3 regions of the Dactylosporangium sp. NBC_01737 genome follow, and region 1 is predicted to be linked to each of the others. Evidence: riboswitches for the same ligand, from Rfam matches in the RefSeq annotation. Region 1 holds a riboswitch; each other region holds the start of a gene.
What was found. Region 1 has a riboswitch for cyclic di-AMP ahead of OHA72_RS17195 (hypothetical protein). Riboswitches for the same ligand answer to the same signal wherever they lie in the genome.
Positions count from the first base shown of each region.

Region 2: another riboswitch for cyclic di-AMP. It lies ahead of OHA72_RS09350 (coiled-coil domain-containing protein); the one in region 1 lies ahead of OHA72_RS17195 (hypothetical protein).
Region 3: another riboswitch for cyclic di-AMP. It lies ahead of OHA72_RS02010 (C40 family peptidase); the one in region 1 lies ahead of OHA72_RS17195 (hypothetical protein).

Region 1 covers NZ_CP109153.1:3,800,855-3,807,454, reverse strand. The annotation lists gene OHA72_RS17205 (SanA/YdcF family protein) at 1-681, shown strand, start outside; gene OHA72_RS17200 (polyprenyl synthetase family protein) at 838-2,142, shown strand; gene OHA72_RS17195 (hypothetical protein) at 2,659-3,336, opposite strand; cyclic di-AMP (ydaO/yuaA leader) riboswitch at 3,513-3,656, opposite strand; gene OHA72_RS17190 (diguanylate cyclase domain-containing protein) at 3,704-5,242, opposite strand; gene OHA72_RS17185 (FAD-dependent monooxygenase) at 5,277-6,509, opposite strand; gene OHA72_RS17180 (TetR/AcrR family transcriptional regulator C-terminal domain-containing protein) at 6,579-6,600, shown strand, end outside.
Region 2 covers NZ_CP109153.1:2,137,391-2,143,990, reverse strand. The annotation lists gene OHA72_RS09355 (glycoside hydrolase family 19 protein) at 28-1,149, opposite strand; cyclic di-AMP (ydaO/yuaA leader) riboswitch at 3,245-3,380, shown strand; gene OHA72_RS09350 (coiled-coil domain-containing protein) at 3,456-4,406, shown strand; gene OHA72_RS09345 (DHH family phosphoesterase) at 4,479-5,432, shown strand; gene OHA72_RS09340 (VOC family protein) at 5,445-5,846, shown strand; gene OHA72_RS09335 (App1 family protein phosphatidate phosphatase) at 5,843-6,600, opposite strand, start outside.
Region 3 covers NZ_CP109153.1:432,969-439,568, forward strand. The annotation lists gene OHA72_RS02000 (ABC transporter ATP-binding protein) at 1-494, opposite strand, end outside; gene OHA72_RS02005 (ABC transporter ATP-binding protein) at 523-1,296, opposite strand; cyclic di-AMP (ydaO/yuaA leader) riboswitch at 1,588-1,733, shown strand; gene OHA72_RS02010 (C40 family peptidase) at 1,741-2,733, shown strand; gene OHA72_RS02015 (methyltransferase domain-containing protein) at 2,779-3,525, shown strand; gene OHA72_RS02020 (Rv0361 family membrane protein) at 3,536-3,967, shown strand; gene OHA72_RS02025 (sigma-70 family RNA polymerase sigma factor) at 4,018-4,941, opposite strand; gene OHA72_RS02030 (NAD-dependent epimerase/dehydratase family protein) at 5,378-6,361, opposite strand; gene OHA72_RS02035 (glycoside hydrolase family 16 protein) at 6,435-6,600, opposite strand, start outside.

The DNA.
Region 1 (6,600 bases):
CCCGCCGGCCGGGAGACCCGCCTGGAGCGCCACCGCCGGATCCTGCTGCGGGTCGTGCTCACCGGCACCGTCGTCGCGGCGCTGGTGCTCGCGCCGACGCTCTGGGTGCGGCTCGGCTCGATGGGCCGGATCGGACCGGCCGCCGGTGCACCGGCCGCGGACGTGGCGATCGTGTTCGGTGCGCAGGTGGCGCCGGGCGGGCAGGTGCCGATGCCGTTCCTCAAGGGCCGGCTGGACGTGGCCGCGCGGCTGCTCACCACCGGCAAGGTGAAGGCGCTGCTCATCTCCGGCGACGCGCAGGGCGGCTCCGGCGACGAGGTCCGTGTCATGCGGGACTACCTGGCCGGTCAGGGCGTCGACCCGGCCCGGATGGTCGTCGACCCGCACGGCCTGGACACCTATGACACGTGCCGGCGCGCCCACGATGTGTACGGCGTGACGAAAGCCCTCCTCGTGAGCCAGGAGTTGCACCTGCACCGCGCGGTCACACTGTGCCGGCGGCTCGGGGTCGACGCGTACGGGGTACCCGCGCTCTGCGAGGGCTGCCAGCGGGTGACGATCGCGTACAACACGCTCAGGGACGTCGCGGCCGCCCCGAAGGCCGCCTGGGAGGCATTCCGGCACCGGCAGGCGACAGTCGTGTCGCCACCGGATCCGTCGCTGCTGCAAGCGACGCGATGACCCGCCCACCATCGGTGGGTTTTGGGCGTGTCCGACGGGCACCACCGGCATACTTGACCAGTCCACGGCGCCGGCACTGATCGGCGCCTGTCCATGCTCTGATCCGACGGGTGGTGCGTTTCCGGTGAGTGTCCCCTGCCTGGCGGTGTCCGGCTGATGGTCACCGTGCTGCGCACCGTCGACGACGTCCTCGCCTGGACCGGCCTGCTGGTCGAGCCGCCGCTGCGCACCGCCGTCGGCCGGCTGCCGGCGCCGTCGCGTGACGTGGCGGAGCTGCAGCTGGGAAGGCTGGACGAGGATCCGCCGGGCGTGCGTACCCGGGCCGCGCTCAGCCTGGTCTGCGCCGGCGCGGTCGGTGGTGACCCGCACGACGCGGTGGCCGGCGCCGTCGCGGTCGAGCTGGTGCACCACTGGTCATTGCTCCAGCAGGACCTGTTCGACGGCGACCTGACCCGCCGGCACCGGCCGACGGCGTGGAGCGTGGTCGGCCCGCACCCGGCGACGCTGGGCGGCGAGGCGATGCTGGCGCTCGCGTTCGACGTGGCGGCCACCGGCGACCCGACCAGGCGCGTGCCACGCCCGCTGCGCCAGGCGACGCGGGACACCCGGCCGGCGCTCGTGGTCGACGGGCAGCAGCCCACCGACCTGCGGCCCGGCGGTGACCGGCGGGCCGCCGGCGGCGGACCGCGCGGCGCGGACCCGCAGGCATCGGACGCCACACCGGCGCTCAGCGGTACACCCGCGGCCGGCGACACGCACAAAACGGGCGACACGCGCGCGATCGGCGGCATGCGGGACGAGCAGGCGACCCGCGACCGGTTCGTCGAGCGGGACGGCGCCGCCGATCCGTGCGCCGACGGCGGGCGGCAACAGTCAGGGGCGGCCCCCGTCGACCGGGCCGGGGTGCGCGTCCTCGGCGACACCGTCCAGCAGCTCCTGCACAGCCAGCACACGGTGCTCGGCACGGCCCTGGACACCACCACCGGCCGCCGGTCCGGCAGCGACCTGCTGCGCGAGTGCATCACGGCGGTCGAGCAGCGCAGCGGTGCCCTGCTCGGCTGCGCGTGCGCGCTCGGCGCGATCGCCGGCGGCGGCGACCCGGCGCGGGTGGAGCAGCTGCGGCTGTTCGGCGTGCGGCTGGGGCTGGCCGTCCAGTTCACCGAGGACCTGCTCGGCATCTGGGGCGATCCGGCCGTGACGGGCCGGCCGACGTTTCCGACCTGCGCCGCCGGCGGCGGTCGCTGCCGGTCGCGGCGGCGCTCGCGGCGGGCGCCGACGAGCTCGCCGACCTGCTGCGCCGGGACGGCCGGCTGGGCGACGCCGAGCTCGAACGCGCCGCGAAGGTCATCGAACGGTCCGGCGCCCGCTCCTGGTGCGTCCAGCAGGGCGAGGACCTCCTGGCGCAGGCACTACTCGCGCTCGACCTGGCGATCCCCGAGCCGGCCGCGGTCGCTGAGCTGATCGCCCTGGCCCGCTGGGCGACCCGCCACCCCGCCTGACCCGCCACCCCGCCTGACCCGCCACCCCGCCTGACCCGCCACCCCGCCTGACCCGCCACCCGGCCTGACCCGCCACCCGGCCTGACCCGCCACCCGGCCTGACCCGCGACCCACAAAGCCGCGGAACCCACAACCCGCGCGATCTTGCGGTGTGATCGAAGTCATCCCGCGGCTGCCCGGGTGACCAACACGCAGCGTTGATCACGGCGGGAGCGACGTGCGACGGGTCACGCGCTGGATCGTCCTGCCGGCGGTCGCGGGTTCCGGGACGGGTGGATGATCTTGCCGGCATGATCGAAGGACAGCGGTGGTCGCCCCGGCGGCCTGGGGCGTCCTTCGATCATGCGGAAAGAGAGGAGATCGGCGTCCGGGGCGCAGTAGTCATCGAAGCCGGTCGCACCCGGCAGCCACTACCGCGCCGTCGCAGAGCCGCGACCGGCCGGGACCCCACGGGCGCCGGCCGGTCACTGCGGGCATCTCAGCTGAGCGCGCCGACCACCTGCTCCGCACGGCCGGCATGCTTCTGATACGCACCGGGGAACGCCGAGCGCTGCACCGCCTGCGCGGCCGCCGTCACGCTCATCCGCTCCCAGCCCCGCACCCGGGACAGCGCGTTGTAGAACAGCATCGCCGAGTGCGACGGGTTCATCAGCTGCGCCACCGTGCCCCAGCCCTGGCTGGCCCGCTGCTGGAACAGCCCGACCGAGTCGTGGTCGGAGGAGACGCCCTCATGCGGCAGCTGCAGCGAGGACGGCACCGCGGCGCTGGCGACGTTGTACAGGTTGCTCTCCTGCATCGCGGTCGCGATCGCGACGACGAGGGCCCGGTCGGGCATGCCCTGCGCCCGGCCCTGCTTCACGATGAGCGCGGCGTTGTCCATCTGCCGCTGGTTCAGCCCGGCGACGGGCCGCACGACCGGCGGTGCCGGCGGCACGGGCGGCGCCGCCGGCACCGCGACCGCGAGCGGCCCGGCCGAGGACGGCGACGGTGACGCGGACACGGAGGGCGACGCGGCAGGGGACGAGAACGGCGACGCGGACGCGACCGCCCCGGACTCGGCATACGCGGAGCCGGTGAACATCGACGGCGAGTCGGCGGGCAGGGTGGCCAGCAGCGTGGCGGACAGCACGGCGACCGAGACGGTGCCGGTCTTCACACTGAGCGCCGGCCGGCGATGTCGAGGATGGAATTGACGTGGCAATGGCTTCACTACTGAAGGTCCTTCATCGAAGACAGACATGCGGCATCGGCACGGCGCCGGACGGCGGCGTGCTGGAAGGGGGGAATCAGTGGTGAGGCGCTACGACGGCGGGCGGGCGGCCATCATCGGCAGACTCCTTCCGGTGCCGCCTACCGGGTTAGCTGACGGGTTCGGGCGGGAAGCTTCGCCCTACCGTGGCTCGGCCACGGATACACCCCAGAGGACTACGTGGGTCCCCGGCTCGCGAACGTCTCGCGACTCGACGGCGCCCGCCCGGCAGCACCGGATGCGGTGCAGGTCGACCGGAGCGGACCTCACGACCCTACTGGGCGGCTTCGGGGCGGGCCAACCGCAGCAACGGCATACCACCCGGCGCACCCGAACGATCACCGAACGCGGTCACCCGCCTGGTCACCCCTCCGGCGTGGCGCCCGCCCTTGACCAGGTACATCGCGCGGTCGGCGGCGCGCAGTGCGGCGCCCGCATCGTCGACCGTGTCATCGATCACGGCGACGCCGACGCTGACCCGTACCCGCATGATGTGGCCCTGGTGCGTGACCGGTGCCGAGACGGAGCGTTCGAGGCGGTCGACGAGCGCGCCGAGGTCGGTGACGGTGACGTTGCCGGTGAGGACGACGAACTCGTCGCCGCCGAGGCGTGCGACCGTGTCGGTGGGCCTGACCAGGGAGACGAGGCGGTGCGCGACGGCGACGAGGACCGCGTCGCCGGCGTCGTGGCCGAGGGTGTCGTTGATGACCTTGAAGTCGTCGAGGTCGCAGAAGAGCAGCGCGCTGATGACGGCCTCGGTGCGGGCCCGGCGGATCGCGGTGGCGAGGGGCTCGGTGAAGGCGTCGCGGTTGACCAGCCCGGTGAGCGGGTCGCGGGAGGCCCGCCGCACGAGGTCGGCCTCGGTCGCCTTGCGGCCGGTGATGTCCTGCACCTGCGTGATGGCGAACGAGGGCGAGCCGGCCACCACCGACATCGTGGCGGAGATCCAGATCGTCTCGCCGTCGCCGCGCACGCAGCGGACCTCGTAGTCACGGACGGATCCGGTACCGCCGGCGAACACCTCCCGGCTGTGGTCGAAGTCGTCGGGGTGGATGAAGTCGCCGAAGCGCATCGAGACCAGGACGTCCTCGTCCCGGCCGAGCAGCTCGCACAGGGTCGGGTTGACCCGGACGATCCGGGTCAGGTCAGCGCCCTCCAGGCCGATCATGCACATGCCGGTGCCGGCGCCGTTGAACGCGAGCCGGAACGCGGCCTCGCTGGCCTCCAGGTGCCGGCGCTCCTGGCGCAGCGCCTCGACCAGGTTGGCGTTGTTGATCGCGATGCCGGCCTGCGCGGCGAGCATCTCCAGCAGCTCTTGCTGGAACGCGCCTGGGCGTCTGCCGTCCGCGGGCAGGTCGACGCTGAGGATCCCGACCAGCGAACCGTCCGGTGCGCACAGCGGCGCGAACAGGGCGTCCAGCGGGTGCCAGCGTTCCTCGTCGGGGACCTGGTCGGCGCCCTCGGCCGGGGAGGGGATCCAGGACTGGATGCCGTCGTTGTGCCGCTCGTGCGGCAGGAAGCGCAGCTGCCCCCACTCGTCGGCGTCGGCGAGGTGCGCGTCGAACTCGGCCGCCGGGTAGCGCACCCCGAGCAGCTCGGCGCGGGCCTCCTCGGGGCCGGCGATCGCGACCGCCTCGTAGACGCCCTCGGGATGCAGGTAGTTGACCACCGCGGCGCCGAACCCGACGCTCTCGACGACGGCCTCGGCGATGCGGTGCAGCGTCTCGGCGACGGTGCTGCCGGTGTTGATGCGGCCGGTGATGGTGTAGACGGAGCGGATCGCGGCCATCGCCATGTCCCGATCACGATCCACGGCTGCCTACCCCGATCCGGCCGACCCTGCACCCTCACATCGACGTATCACCCCCGATCCTAAGCAAATGTGCGTCGTCCGTGCAGAGTTCGAACGCTTCGGAGGCGCGCTTGGCGTCCCTCGTCATGGCCTCGAAGATCCGATGCCGCCACGGCACGTGCGGCAGCATGCGGATGCTGAGGTCGCGCAGCCACACCTCCCGGGCGGTCCGCGGCGCGAACCCCTTCGCCGGTGCGAGCGCGGCCCGCTGGTTGACCTCGACGAAGTCGCGCAGCACGGTGTCGTACCGGGCGAACGCCGCCACGTGCTCGTCGCCGGCGGCGGCGAGCTCGCGGGCCAGGGTGTACGCGCCGACGAGGGCGAGGCCGGTGCCCTGCCCGGTGAGCGGCGACGGGCAGTAGCCGGCGTCGCCGACCAGCGCGACCCGGCCCCGGGTCCAGGCGTCCATGCGGACCTGCGCGTTCGGCGCGTAGTAGAAGTCGGGCGCGGTCCGCAGGTGCTCCAGGAGGCGCGGCACGTGCCAGCCGCAGCCTTCGAAGGCCGCCGCGACGTGCTGGCGCTGGGCGTCACGGTCGCGGTGGTCGGCGCCGCCGGTGCCGCCGGTGCCGCCGAACAGCAGGTTGACCTTGATCGTCGCGTTGCCCGGGTCGGTCTTGACGCTGGCGACCCGCCCGGGCGCGTTGTGGATCAGCTGCCAGCGTTCGATGCCGAGCTCGTTGGGGGCGGTGAAGATCGCCATGCGGCTGCCGAGGTCGTGCACGAACCGCTCCGGCGGGCCGAACGCGAGCGCCCGGACCGCGGAGTGCAGGCCGTCGGCGCCCAGGACGAGGTCGAAGCCGCGCGGCGCGCTCCGGGCGAAGGTCACCCGCACCCCGCCCGCGCCCTGGTCCAGCGCCGTGACCGTGTCGCCGAAGATCCATTCCACGCCGCCGGGGACCGTGTCGTACAGCAGGCGCGTGAGGTCGCCCTTCATGATCTCGATGTCGTCAGGGCTGAGCACCCCGAAACCGAGCGGCAGGGTCGCGATCCGCTTGCCCGCGGCGTTGACGAAGCTGGTGCCGAGGGTGTCGGTGCCGGCGCGGCGGGCCCGGTCGGCGATGCCCATGCGCTCGGCGACCCGCAGGGCGGTGCCGCGCACGTCGATGGCGTAGCCGCCGTCGCGCACGGCGGGCGCCCGCTCCACGACGGTGACCGCGTGCCCCGCGTGCCGCAGCCAGAACGCCAGCGCCGTGCCGGCGACGCTCGCACCTGAGATGAGAATGTCCATGCGTACAGCGTACGAACACTGTCAACTGCCATTTTACGGTCCGGTGCACTAGTGCACTAGAATCGGTTCGTGACCGAAGCGCACTACCTGC
Region 2 (6,600 bases), 1.7 Mb from region 1:
CCCCGGGGCGCCCTTCCAGCTCCTGACCTAGCAGCTCAGCGAGCCCGCTCCGACGCCCACGCCGAGGATGCCGATGAAGCGCTGGTACGCCGCGACCCTGCTCTGCACCTGCGCCGGGTTCCGCCCGCCGCACTCGAGGCTGCCGTTGATGCTGCGGATCGTCTCGCCGAACCCGGCGCCGTTGACCATCGCGTTGTGCGGCGTCATCGTGCCCGGCCCGCTCTGCGTGTTCCAGTACCAGAGCGCCGTCTTCATCGCCACGGCCGGATCGGTCTGCACCAGGTTCGGGTTGTGCAGCAGGTCGATGCCGAGCGCGTCACCGGCGGCCTTGTAGTTGAAGTTCCAGCTGAGCTGGATCGGCCCGCGACCGTAGTACGCGGCCTGCCCGGCGGGGCACCCGTACGGCTGGCTCGTGTCACAGTAGTGCGGGTAGTTGGCGGTGTTCTGCTCGACGATGTACACCAGCCCACCGGTCTCGTGGTTCACGTTCGCGAGGAATGCGGCCGCCTCCTGCTTGCGCACCGCGTCCGTGCCGGTCTTCGCGAACGCCGGATACGCGCTCAACGCCGCGACCAGGCCGTTGTACGTGTAGAACGGGTTCCTGCTCGGGAACATCTGGTTGAACTGCGCCTCGCTGACCACGAACGCCCCGTTCGACGGCGGCTGCGTCGTCGGGTTCGTCGGCGGCTGCGTCGTCGGGTTCGGCTGCCCGTTGCAGGTGTACGGGTCCCAGTACCAGGTGCTGATCGTCGGGCTGTACCCCGGGTTGTCGTGCTCGGCGACGTAGTACTTGCCGTCGGTGAACTTCACGACGTCACCGGTGACGTAGTTGCGCCCCTGCACCCAGGCCGGGAAGCTGCACCCGCCGGCGGACCCGGTCTGCGTCGGCGGCTGCGGGGTGCTCCCGCCGCACACGCCCTGGTCCTGCCAGACCCCACTGGTGCCGGGCGGCGCCTCGTTCTGCGTCCACCACTTGGCGAGGAAGTTACGGCCGTTGTGGGACACGGTGGCGCCCCCGGTGTAGACCGCCGACGACTGCCACGCGGCGGCGCAGGTGGCAGCCGACGCCGGCAGCATGTTGAACACGGCGACGACCCCACCGACGACGGCGGTCGCGGCGAGCATCGCCAGCAGGCGCACTCTGGACACCTGATCACTTCCGTTCAGATCGACACTGGTCCCTCATACGACCAGCCCGACCACCCCCTGACCACCGACAACACCTATTTATGAACAAACTTTACGGTTTCCCTAACGTTCGCACCGCGATCGATGGGCGGCGCTGCCCTCCCGAGCAGCCATCGCCGTCCTTGGATCACGGACCGGGCGCCGCTCAGGCGAGCCATAGATCGGGCGCGAAGCAGCGGCCAGCCGGCGGCGTGCGTGTGCGGAGCCTTGCACGGTGCGCTCGGGGCGGGGAGTCGGGAGATCGGGATCGAGGATCGGGCCGGCCGCGGCCCGGATGGGCGGCCGCCATGCACGTCGACTTCCGTGATCGATGGCGCGATCCGGTCGCCCGAGCGACCACCACCGTCCTTGGATCACGGACCCGGCGCCGCTCGGGTGAGCCGCAGGTCGGGCGCGAAGCAGGGGCGGTCCAGCCGTCGGCGTGCATGTGCAGCGCCGGGTGCAAGCGCTCCGGACGGGGAGTCGGAAGATCGGGATCGAGGGCCGTGCCGGCCGCGGCCCGGATGGGCGGCCGCTATGCACGTCGACTTCCGTGATCGATGGCGCGATCCGGTCGCCCGAGCGACCACCGGCGTCCTTGGATCACGGACCCGGCGCCGCTCGGGTCAGCCGCAGGTCGGGCGTGGAGCGGGAAATCGGGGTCGGGCGCTGCCTTGCGCGTGCGGGCCTGGCGCGGCGCGGGCCGGCGGCGGGCGTGCGTGCTCGGCGCGCCCCCGGGGTCGTCTGCCGCCGCGTTCATGGCCTGCCGATCGGGCGTGTGCCGGCCGCGCGCGTGGGTTGCCGTGATCGATGGCGCGATCTGGTCATCCGCGCGGCCACCGCCGTCCTTGGATCACGGGCGGGCCGGGCGCCACTCGGGTGGCCGCAGGGGTCGGACGGCTGCATTGCGCATGCGGGCCCGGTTCAGGCGGGCCTGGCGCGGCTCGGGCCGGCGGCGGGCGTGCGTGCTCGGCGCGCCCGGCGTCGTCTGCTGCCGCGTTCATGGTCTGCCGATCGGGCGTGCGCCGGCCGCGCGTCGACTTCCGTGATCGATGGCGCGATCTGGTCATCCGGGCGGCCACCGCCGTCCTTGGATCACGGGAGGGCCGGGCGCGGCTCGGGGTGAGCCGCAGGTCGGGCGTGGAGGTCGAGATCGGGGTCGGGCGGCTGCCTTGCGCGTGCGGGCCTGGGCGGCACGGGCCGGCGGCGGGCGTGCGTGCTCGGCGCGCCAGGGGTCGTCTGCTGCCGCGTTCGTGGTCTGCCGATCGGGCGTGCGCCGGCCGCGCGTCGACTTCCGTGATCGATGGCGCGATCTGGCCATCCGGGCGGCCACCGCCGTCCTTGGATCACGAGCGGAGGCGACGTCGGCCGGGGGTCGCCTCCCGGCCTGCATGATCGAAGGCTGGATCCGGCTACCGGGACAACCACCGGCGTCCTTGGATCACGAGTGGAGGCGACTCCGGTGGGGGTAGCCTTCGCGGCCTGCTTGATCGAAGGATGGGGCTGGCTACCGGGACAGCCATCCCTGTCCTTGGATCACGGGCGGAGGCGACCGAGGCAGGGGCGGCCATGCCGTTTCGCGGGTCGTGAGCGGCGTCGACCAGGTTGGCGCGGCCGGCGGATCGCGGGCAGCGGCGGCGCCATCCGGGGCGACGTCCCGGATGGCAGATCGAAGGACGGAACGCGGTCGGCGCCGTCCTTGGATCACGGGCGTGGACCATCGGTGGAAGAACGGCAAGCGCGGCCGGGTGTCATTTGTGCGCATTCACTACTCTGAAGATTGAATAGCGGCGCATTGCGGCATTCCGCCGCATCCGGGGTGGTGACACTGCGCGATCGGTAGGTTGCGTAGAACAATGGTCGCGGGCAGACGGTTCCGGAAGCGTGAAAGCATTTTAGTGATTTCCATCACGTCGATTTCTTTCGGGACGCTTAGGCGACCTGCTGGGGTGGTGCCGTTTCGAGAGGTGTGTCACAGCACCGCACAATCGGTGCGCTGCGCGGGCGAATCGCCCTGGGTAGGCTGGCCGTCGGTCTCGTCCGACAGGCACCGCTCCCCGCGGTGCCGGGCGCGACTGCCGCCTAATCGCCGGCTCGACACCGGCGAATCGGGGACCCAACCGTAACTGGGGTGAATCCGCGGGCAACCGCGGTAGGGATCGTTCCGTCCCGAACCCGTCAGCTAACCCGGTCGGCGGCCGACGGAAGGAACAACGAGCCAGATGTCATCACGACATCCCGGTCGGCGGATTCTCGCCGTCCTGATGACGGCCGCCGTCCTTTGTGGGATGGCTGCCGCACCGGCCGCCGCCGAGCCGGGCGACGACACAGGCGACGAGGGTTCCAACGCGACCCTCGCGCAGGTCCTCGACGAGAGCACCCGTGGCTGGATCGAGGCCAAGGACAAGTTCGACGCGTCGGTCAAGAACCAGGCCGATCTGACCGCCAAGCTCGCCGTGACCGAGGCGGAGCTGGCCAGGGTCACCGAGCAGGTCTCGGCGATCGCCGTCGCTGCGTACCGGACGGGGCCGCTCACCACGTTCGTGGCGCTGATGGATTCGGGCAGCCCGACCGGGTTCGCGGAGCGCGCCGGCTCGATCGACGAGATCGCCCACCACAATGACAACCTGCTGCGCGACCTCAACCAGCTGAAGAAGGACCAGGCGGCGCAGAAGGCCGCGCTGGAGGCAGAGGTCAAGCTCCAGCAGGAGCAGGTCGCGGTCATGGCCGCGAAGAAGAAGGAAGCCGAGAAGGGCCTGGCCCAGGCGGGCGGGCCGAGCAACGGCTTCGTCTCGGCCAACCTGCCGCTCGCGCAGCCGTCGCCGCGCAACGCCAGCGGTGGCTGGTCGGCGGAGTCGTGCAAGGTCAACGATCCCACCACCACCGGCTGCATCACGCAGCGCACGCTGCACGCGATGCAGCAGGCGCAGGCGGCCGGCTTCAAGCGGTTCGTCTCGTGCTACCGGCCCAGCGGGCCGTATGAGCACCCGAAGGGTCGTGCCTGCGACTTCTCGGTACAATCGAAGTCCGGCTTCGGTGGTGTCGCCGCCGGCGAGGACAAGGTCTACGGCGCCAATCTCGCGACCTATTTCGTGAAGAACGCGGACCGGCTCGGCGTCATGTACGTCATCTGGTTCAAACAGATCTGGACGCCCGCGGTCGGCTGGCACCATTACAGCGGCGTCGGCGGGGATCCCTCCAGCGACCACACCAACCACGTGCATCTGTCCGTGCTGTAAGACCCTCACGTCTGCGGACGGCCGGCCGATAGGGCAACTGTCGACCGGCCGACGCAGGTGAGGGGATTTCTCGTGAAGCACCGACTCGTGACGCGCAGCGACTTCGACGGCCTGGTGTGCGCCGTGCTGCTGCGTCACCTGGAGCTCATCGGCGACATCACGTTCGTGCACCCCAAGGACGTCCAGGACGGCGCGGTCGAGGTCGGGCCGAACGACATCCTGACGAATCTGCCGTACGCGCCGGGCGCCCACATGGTCTTCGACCACCATCACTCGGAGACGCTGCGCAACACCGGCGACAACGACAACCACATCATCGACGCGGAGGCCCCGTCGGCGGCCCGCGTCATCTATGACCACTTCGGCGGCGCCGCGCGCTTCCCGAACGTGTCGGACGAGCTGATGGAGGCGGTCGACAAGGCCGACTCCGCCCAGTACGACATCGCGGACATCCTGCAGCCGGTCGGGTGGACGCTGATGAACTTCCTCATGGACAGCCGCACCGGGCTGGGGCGGTTCCGCCAGTTCCGGATCTCCAACTACCAGCTGATGATGCAGCTCATCGACGCGTGCATCGACCATCAGGACGTCGAGGAGATCCTGGCGCTGCCGGACGTGGCAGAGCGGGCCGAGCTCTTCCGCGAGCAGCAGGAGCTCTTCGTCGACCAGCTGCGTCGGGTCAGCCACGTCGAGGGTGACGTGGTCGTCGTCGACCTGCGGGACGAAGCGGTGATCTTCGCGGGGAACCGGTTCATGGTGTACGCGCTGTTCCCGGACGCCCGGGTCTCCATCCACGTGATCTGGGGCAGGCAGAAGCTCAACACCGTCTTCGCGGTCGGCAAGTCGATCCTGGACCGCACCTCACCGACCGACATCGGCTCGGTGATGCTCGAGTACGGCGGCGGCGGCCACCTGGCGGCCGGCACCTGCCAGGTCCCGCACGACGCGTCGGAGCGCGTCCTGCGGGAGATCATCGCCAAGGTCGGCGCCCCGCGAGCGGCCGCGATGAGTTCCGGCACTCCCTGACGTATACCTCATATGACCTTCACCATCGCGCTGCCGGTCGCCGACCGGTACACCTCCCACGCCTTCTACCGCGCAGTCCTGGACGCCGAGCCGTTCGGCCCGGAGGGTGGCGACGGGCTGCCGGAGCCCTTGCAGTTCCCGGTCGCGGACGGGGTCGCCCTGATGCTGGTGCCGGCCGACGGGTTCGGCTGGGTGATCGGCGATCACCAGGTGGCGCCGGCCGGGACGAGCGAGTGCGTCCTGAGCCGGTCGGTGCCGGGCCGTGAGGACGTGGTCGCCGTGATCGAGCGGGCCAGGGCCGCCGGCGGCCGGGTCGTCACCGAGCCCGCCGAGCAGCCGTGGGGGTACGCCGGCGCCTTCGCCGACCCCGACGGCCACCTGTGGATGGTGGCGCCGGGACCGGACCAGGGTTAGAGCATCTCCGTGTCCCGGAGCAGGCGCCAGAGACCGGCGCCGTCCGGGGCGCGCAGCCAGCGCTGTGCGGCGCTCGCGTCGGCCGGCAGCCGGCGGGTGCTCTCGACCGTGGTCGGGAAGCCGCCGGCGAGGACCGCCTGCGTCGGGGACAGGTGCCGGATCGCGACGGCGGCCACGCTGTCGGGGTGCTCGGCGACGAACTCCGCGTAGATCTCCGGGTCGTGCTGGCCGTCGTCGCCGACGAGCAGCCACCGGATGTCGGGGAACTCCTCCGCCAGCCGCGCCAGGGACGCGCGCTTGTGCGCCTGGCCGCTGCGGAAGAACCGGTCGGGCTGCGGGCCCCAGTCGGTCAGCAGGAGCGGGCCGGCCGGGTACAGGTGGCGCGACAGGAACCGGGTCAGGGTCGCCGCGACGTTCCAGGCGCCGGTCGAGAGGTAGAACACCGGAGCGCCGGGGTTGGCGTTGACCAGCCGCTCGTAGAGCACCGCCATCCCCGGTACCGAGGCGCGCGCGTGCTCGTCGAGGACGAACGTGTTCCACGCGGCCAGCAGCGGGCGCGGCAGCGTCGTGACCATGACGGTGTCGTCGACGTCGGAGACGATCCCGAAGCGCACCGACGGGTCGATGATCCGCACCGGCGCCTCGACCGGGGTGCTGTCCTCGCTCTGCAGCGTGACGGTTGCCCAGCCGGGGGCGAGGTCCGCCTCGATGACGGTGTCGATGAAGCCGCCCCGGTCGCAGCGGACCTCGCAGG
Region 3 (6,600 bases), 3.4 Mb from region 1:
GCCAGGGCGCGGCCGAGTTCGACGCGTTTCTGCACGCCGTACGGCAGCAGCCCCACCGGCAGGCGGCGCCACTGGGCCAGTTCGAGGAAGTCCACGATGTCCTCGACCACGGCCCGGTTGGCGATCTCCTCTCGCCGGGCGCGGCCGAGCCACGCGATGGCGGCGAGGGTGCCGTAGCGGATGTGGTGGTGCCGGCCGAGCATGAGGTTCTCCAGCACGGTCAGGTGCTGGAACAGCTCGACGTTCTGGAAGGTGCGGGCCACGCCCAGCTTGGCGACCTTGTCCGGGCGCAGTCCGGTGAGCTCGAGCTCGTCGAGCATCACCCTGCCTTTCTGCGGCCGGTACACACCGGAGATCACATTGAAGATCGACGTCTTCCCGGCCCCGTTGGGGCCGATGACGGCGAACAGCTCGTCCTTGGCGACGGTGAACGAGACACCGTCGATGGCTTTGACGCCGGCAAAGCTGAGCCGGACGTCTTCGAAACGCAGCACGGCGACTCCCGAAGGGGTTGTTGCGGCTCTATGACAGCCAGCGTTTGCGACGCTTGTAGTGCTTGACGTCGCGGAAGGACCGCTCGGCCCGTCCGAGGTAGAACTCGCGGATGTCGTCGTCGGCGAGCAGTTCGGCGGCGGGTTTGTCGAGCACGACCTTGCCCGTCTCCAGCACGTATCCGTGCTCGGCGATGGACAGCGCCATGGTCGCGTTCTGCTCGACCAGCAGCACGCCGGTGCCGGCCCGGTTGATCTGCACGATCAGGTCGCGGACCTGCTCGACCAGGCGCGGCGCGAGGCCGAGGCTGGGCTCGTCGAGCAGCAGGTACGCCGGGTCGGACATCAGGGCCCGCCCCATCGCCAGCATCTGCTGCTCGCCGCCGGAGAGGTATCCGGCGATGCTGCCGCGCCGCTGGGCGAGGACGGGGAAGAGGCTGTACATGCGGTCCATCGCCTCGGCCCGTCCTTTCGGGCGGGTGTGGGCGCCGAGCCGCAGGTTCTCCTCGACGGTCAGCTCGGCGAACGTTCTTCGCCCCTCCATCACCTGCGACACGCCGCGGCGGACCACGGCGGCCGGCCGGAGCCGGTGGATGGGCTTGTCGTCGAGCGTGACGGCGCCCTTGGTGATGGCGCCGTCGTGCACGCCCAGCAGGCCCGACAGGGCCCGCAGCAGCGTGGTCTTGCCCGCACCGTTCGCGCCGAGCAGCGCGACGATGCGTCCGGGTGGCACCTGCAGGCTGACGCCGCGCAGCACCAACATCACGTCGTCGTAGACGACCTCGAGGTTCTGGACACGCAACATGGGGGTGACGCTCCTCCGGGGGTGTTCGGAGTGGGCGAACTATGTGCATCGTCGGTGAATAAAGTTACGTGTATTTAACCGGGTATCAGAGCAGAATCAAGCCCCAATTGTGTGTCCGTCAACACCATCTTCTGTGGCGCATCACCGTCCGATGTGGACCGACAACTCGCCGTGATTCGGACTTTTAGGGTAATAGATATAGAACGACACGCGTGGGTTTCGCTTCGCTGGTGATCACGTTAAGTTAGGTCCGGCCTGCCCGGCAGTCCGTCGCCCACCCCGGGCGGCGCCGTGCAAGCGCCGCCGAGTCGAGCGCCCATGGCGCTGTCGAGCCGGGGACCCAGGTTCCTTGGGGTGAATCCGCGAAGCCGCGGTAGGGCGCACTCTTCCCGCCCGAACCCGTCAGCTAACCCGGTAGGCGGTCGGTGAATGAAGGGTCATCCCTTGTCCGCTGGACACCGCGCCAAGCGGTCACTGCTGCGTTCCCTGATCATCGGGGCCGTCGCGCTGGCCGTCGTGGCGCCTGCGAGCGTCGCCAAGGCCGATCCCACAGCTGCCGAGATCCAAGCCCAGCTCGAGAAGGCGGGCGACGAGCTCGAAGTCACGATCGAGGCCTACAACAAGATCAATGAAACGCTTGCCGCCACTCAGGCGGAGGCCGCCACCGTCCAGGCGAAGATCCAGCCCCTCGCGGACAGCATGGCCGCGGCCAACTCCGACGTCGACGTCATCGCCATCGCCGCGTTCAAGGGCTCAGGCAACATGGTGAGCCTCAACGTCATGCTCAGCGCGCAGTCGTCGGACACGCTGATCGACCAGCTCACCACGCTGCGGCAGATCAGCAAGCACCAGCAGCGCGCGATCGCCGAGTATTCGGAGGCCAAGTCGAAGCTGGACGACGAGAAGAAGAAGATCGACGACACGCTCGCCGCGGAGAACGCGCAGAAGGCCGAGCTGGAGACCAAGAAGAAGAAGATCGAGGGCGACGTCAAGAAGCTCGACGCCCTCAAGCGGCGCGCCGCCGCGGCCGGCAGCACCGGATCGACCGGTGTGAAGGTGTCCCTCGGCGCCGAATGCACGAGCCCGGCGAACTCCGCCGTCGCGTTCGCCTGCGCCCAGCTCGGCGAGCCCTACAAGTGGGGCGCCGCCGGACCGGGCAGCTGGGACTGCTCGGGCCTCACCATGGGTGCCTGGAAGGCGGCCGGCATCACGCTGCCACACAACGCCAACGACCAGTGGCGCTCGAGCAGGGTCACGCACGTCTCGCGGTCCGCGCTCTCGCCGGGAGACCTGGCGTTCTTCGGAGGATCGTCGCCCAGCCACGTCGGCATCTACATCGGCAACGGCAAGATGATCCACGCACCGACCACGGGCCGCAACGTCGAGGTCGCCTCGGTCGACCGTTCCAACACGACCGGCTACGGGCGCCCTCACTAGGAACCCCTCGTCACGCGCCAGGAGGCCATGCCCGCAAGATGGGGCATGGCCTCCTGGGATCCCGAGCAGTACGCCCGCTTCGCCGACGAACGGGCCCGGCCCTTCCACGAGCTGGTCGCGCGCATCCCGACCACCTCCGCCGTGGCGGTCGTGGACCTCGGCTGCGGGCCCGGCACGCTGACCGCGACCCTCGCCGCGCGGTACCCGGACGCGGCTGTGCTCGGCATCGACTCCTCGCCGCAGATGCTCGCCGCCGCAGCGCCTTTGGCCGGCCCGCAGGTGTCCTTCCAGCTCGGCGACATCGCCGGGTGGCGGCCGCAGCGCGGGTCGGTCGACGTCATCGTCGCCAACGCGTCGCTGCAGTGGGTGCCCGATCACGCGGCGTTACTGCCGGTGCTGGCCGCGGCCCTCGACGACGGCGGGACGCTCGCCTTCCAGGTCCCGACCGGCGGCCCGATCCTCGACCCGGGCATCCTCGACCCCGGCGTCCTGGGTCCGCGCGGCGCGACGCCGGTGCAGGAGCCCGCCTGGTACGTGCGGACCCTCGCCGCGCTGGGCCTCACCGTGGACGCGTGGGAGACCACGTACTTCCACGTCCTGCCCGGCGACGACCCGGTCCTGGAGTGGTTCAGCGGCACCGGCCTGCGGCCCTACCTCGACGCGCTGTCCGGCGCGGAGCTCGACGACTTCCGCGCGCGGGTCGCCGCCCGGCTGCGCGAGCGCTACCCCCGCGAGCCGTTCGGCACGATCCTGCCGTTTCCGCGACTGTTCGTGGTGGCGCAACGATCTTAAGATCTCGCCCGTGACCCAATCTCGCAGCCGCCGCAGCTCGGTGAAGATCGTGCTGATCGTCCTTGCCGTCGTGGTCGTGCTGTGCTGCTGCGGCGGCGGCGCGGGTGCCTACTTCTTCTTCGACGACCGCACGAAGGCCGCCCGCGAGGCGACGTCGGCGTTCCTGTCCGACCTCGAGTCGGGTGACCTCGCCGCGGCCTACGAGCGGCTGTGCGACGACACCCGGGCCCGTTACGAACAGTCATCGTTCGAGGCGGCGGTCAACCGGCGCAAGCCGGTCTCGCACGACCTGCACTGGGGTGGCTGGTACGGCAACGACAACGGGCTCGAGACCGCCAGGATCACCGCCGATGTGACCTACTCCACCGGCCCGAAGGAGGCCCACGCCGTCCCGCTGCGCAAGGAGGCCGGCGCCTGGAAGGTTTGCGGCAACCCCTACTGACACGGAGCAGCCCCCGACCGGGAAGGTCAGGGGCTGCGGGTTGCTGTCGGTCAGGCCGCCTGCAGGCCTTCGGCGCGGGCCAGCTCGCGGAGCCGGCCGAGGGCCTGGATCTCCAGCTGGCGGATGCGCTCGCGGGACAGGGAGAACCGGCTCGCGACCTCGGTCAGCGAGTGCTCGCGACCGTCCTCCAGACCGTAGCGGGCGCGCATGATGCCCGCGGACCGGTCGTCGAGGTGGTTGAGCAGGCCCTCGATGCGCTGGCGCTCCAGGGCGGCGAGGACCACGTCCTCCGGCGACGGTGCGTCGGAGTCGGAGACCAGGTCGCCGAGGCTGGTGTCACCGTCGTCACCGACAGGGGTGTCGAGCGAGACGGTGTCCTGGGACCAGCGCTTGAGCTCGTGGACGCGCTCGACGGGGACGCCGAGGGCGACGGCGAGCTGCTCGGGCTCGGGGTCGTTGCCGAGCTCGCGGGTGAGCTGACGCGCGACGTTGCGCATCCGGTTGACGTCTTCGACGAGGTGGACGGGCAGCCGGACGGTGCGTTCCTGCTGCGCTATCGCCCGGCTGATCGCCTGGCGGATCCACCATGTCGCATACGTCGAGAATTTGTAGCCGCGCACGTAGTCGAACTTCTCGACGGCTCGGACCAGGCCGGTGTTGCCCTCCTGGATGAGGTCGAGCATCGGCATGCCGGACCGCACGTAGCGCCGCGCGATCGAGACCACGAGTCGCAGGTTGGCCCGGATGAACCGGTCCTTGGCACGCTCTCCCTCGTCGACGAGGCGCTGCAGCTCCGCGGCGCTCACGCCGTCGGGCAGCTCCGCCACGTCCAGCAGGTGCTCCGCGTAGAGACCAGCCTCGACCGCCTTGGAAAGCTCGACCTCAGAAGCGGCGTCGAGCAGCGGCGTGCGGGAGATCTCATGCAGGTAGACACCAACCAGGTCACGCTCTTCGGCACCTGTATCGGGTCGCATCTCCACTTTCACGTTCTCCACCTTCGGGCCCCTCCCCGTCCATCCTTCGCCTTCCCCGTTTCACCCTGCTAAAACGGGTGCCCCCCGGGTATGCCCCCTACACAACAGTCACCTGGCCTGCCGAATTCCACCCTCGCGGGCGATTCCGGTGACGACCCGTGAGAGTTGCACCACTTACCTAGACGACTCGGGAGCTGATCCGGTTCGCTTCGGTTCCAACAAGTGATACGTGGTATTCCTGCCCGTCAGACGCCTAAACTCGCTGTGAGTTCCCTGGGAACGGCACCGACTGGGACCGGGGTCACCGCTGTTCATCGGCAAGAGTCGCCCGCATGACAGGCAAATGCGCAGGTATCCGCAGGAATCGACCTTCGTATCGATCGCCGCCAGGCTGTCCGTCGTCTGTCGAAATGCTGACGGGCTCGTCACACCCCGCCTACTGAGCGTGCCATTCCCGCAACAGCGCGACTTCTTCCTCTTCCGTGAGACCAGTGATGTGGCGTGTGTCACTGAATGCGGCGAGCGTATCGGCGGCCGTTTCCCCGAGGGGCCGGGTGCGAAGTCCGGCGGCAAGGGACGGGGTGGTGTCGCGGGTGAGAAACCCGGCGTATTCGGGCAACGGCAGCCACAACGGCAGCGACCGCGGGCCGGACCAGGCCACGACGTCGTGGGCGGTGAGGAAGTCCTGTGAAACCCAGGTGAGCGTCCCGCCGCCACCGAGTCCGGCTTGCAGACCGGCATGGAACTCCCGGCGGGTGATGGGGGTGCCGATGCCGTCGAAGGTGCCGGTCAGGCTCTCCTCGGCGGCGCGCACGGTCCAGTCGGCCAGGTCGCGGACGTCCACGTACTGGACCCGCTCGCCGGGGTCGCCCGGGGCGAGGATCTCGCCGCCGCGGGCGTGGCGGGCCACCCAGTAGTCGAAGCGCCCGGTCGGGTCCTCCGGCCCGACGATCAGCCCGGCCCGGTTGACGAAGACGTCCGCGAAGGCCTCCCGCACCAGCTCCTCGCAGGTGACCTTGCACCGCCCGTACGCCTCGGGGCTGGCGGCCGGGTCGTCGAAGCCGGGTTCGGCGGCCGGGAGCACCGGCCCGGTCGCCACGGTCTGGTCGGGGGTCGCGGCGTCGGCGTAGGCCGAGCAGCTGGAGACGAACGTGTAGTGGCCCACGCGGCCGGCGAGCGCGGCGACGGCGTGCCGGACGTGGCTGGGCTTGCGGGCGACGTCCACGACCGCGTCGAAGGTGCCCTCGATCGCGCCCAGCCCGTCGGGGTCGGACCGGTCGATCATCACGAACCGGGCACCGTCGACGGGGTCGCCGGACGTGCCGCGGGCCGCGCAGGTGACGTCGTGACCGGCGGCGAGGGCCTGCCGGGCGACCGCCCGGCCGAAGAACACCGTGCCGCCGAGTACAAGGATTCTCATCCGGCGATCCTTCGCCGCCGGACCCCGGCGGCGAAGCCCTGTTCGCTCAGAGCGGCAACGCCGGGAGCTGAACCTACGCGCGGTGCGACGGTGGCGGGCGGTGCGGACGGGTCTTGTGCACCACCAGGACGAACAGGGCGGCCGCGGCCATCACCGTCGCCGCCACCGCCAGCCACAGCGACCATCGGTGCCCGCTGGGCGTGCCGGGCAGCGCATTGGGCACAGTGGACGGTGGCACG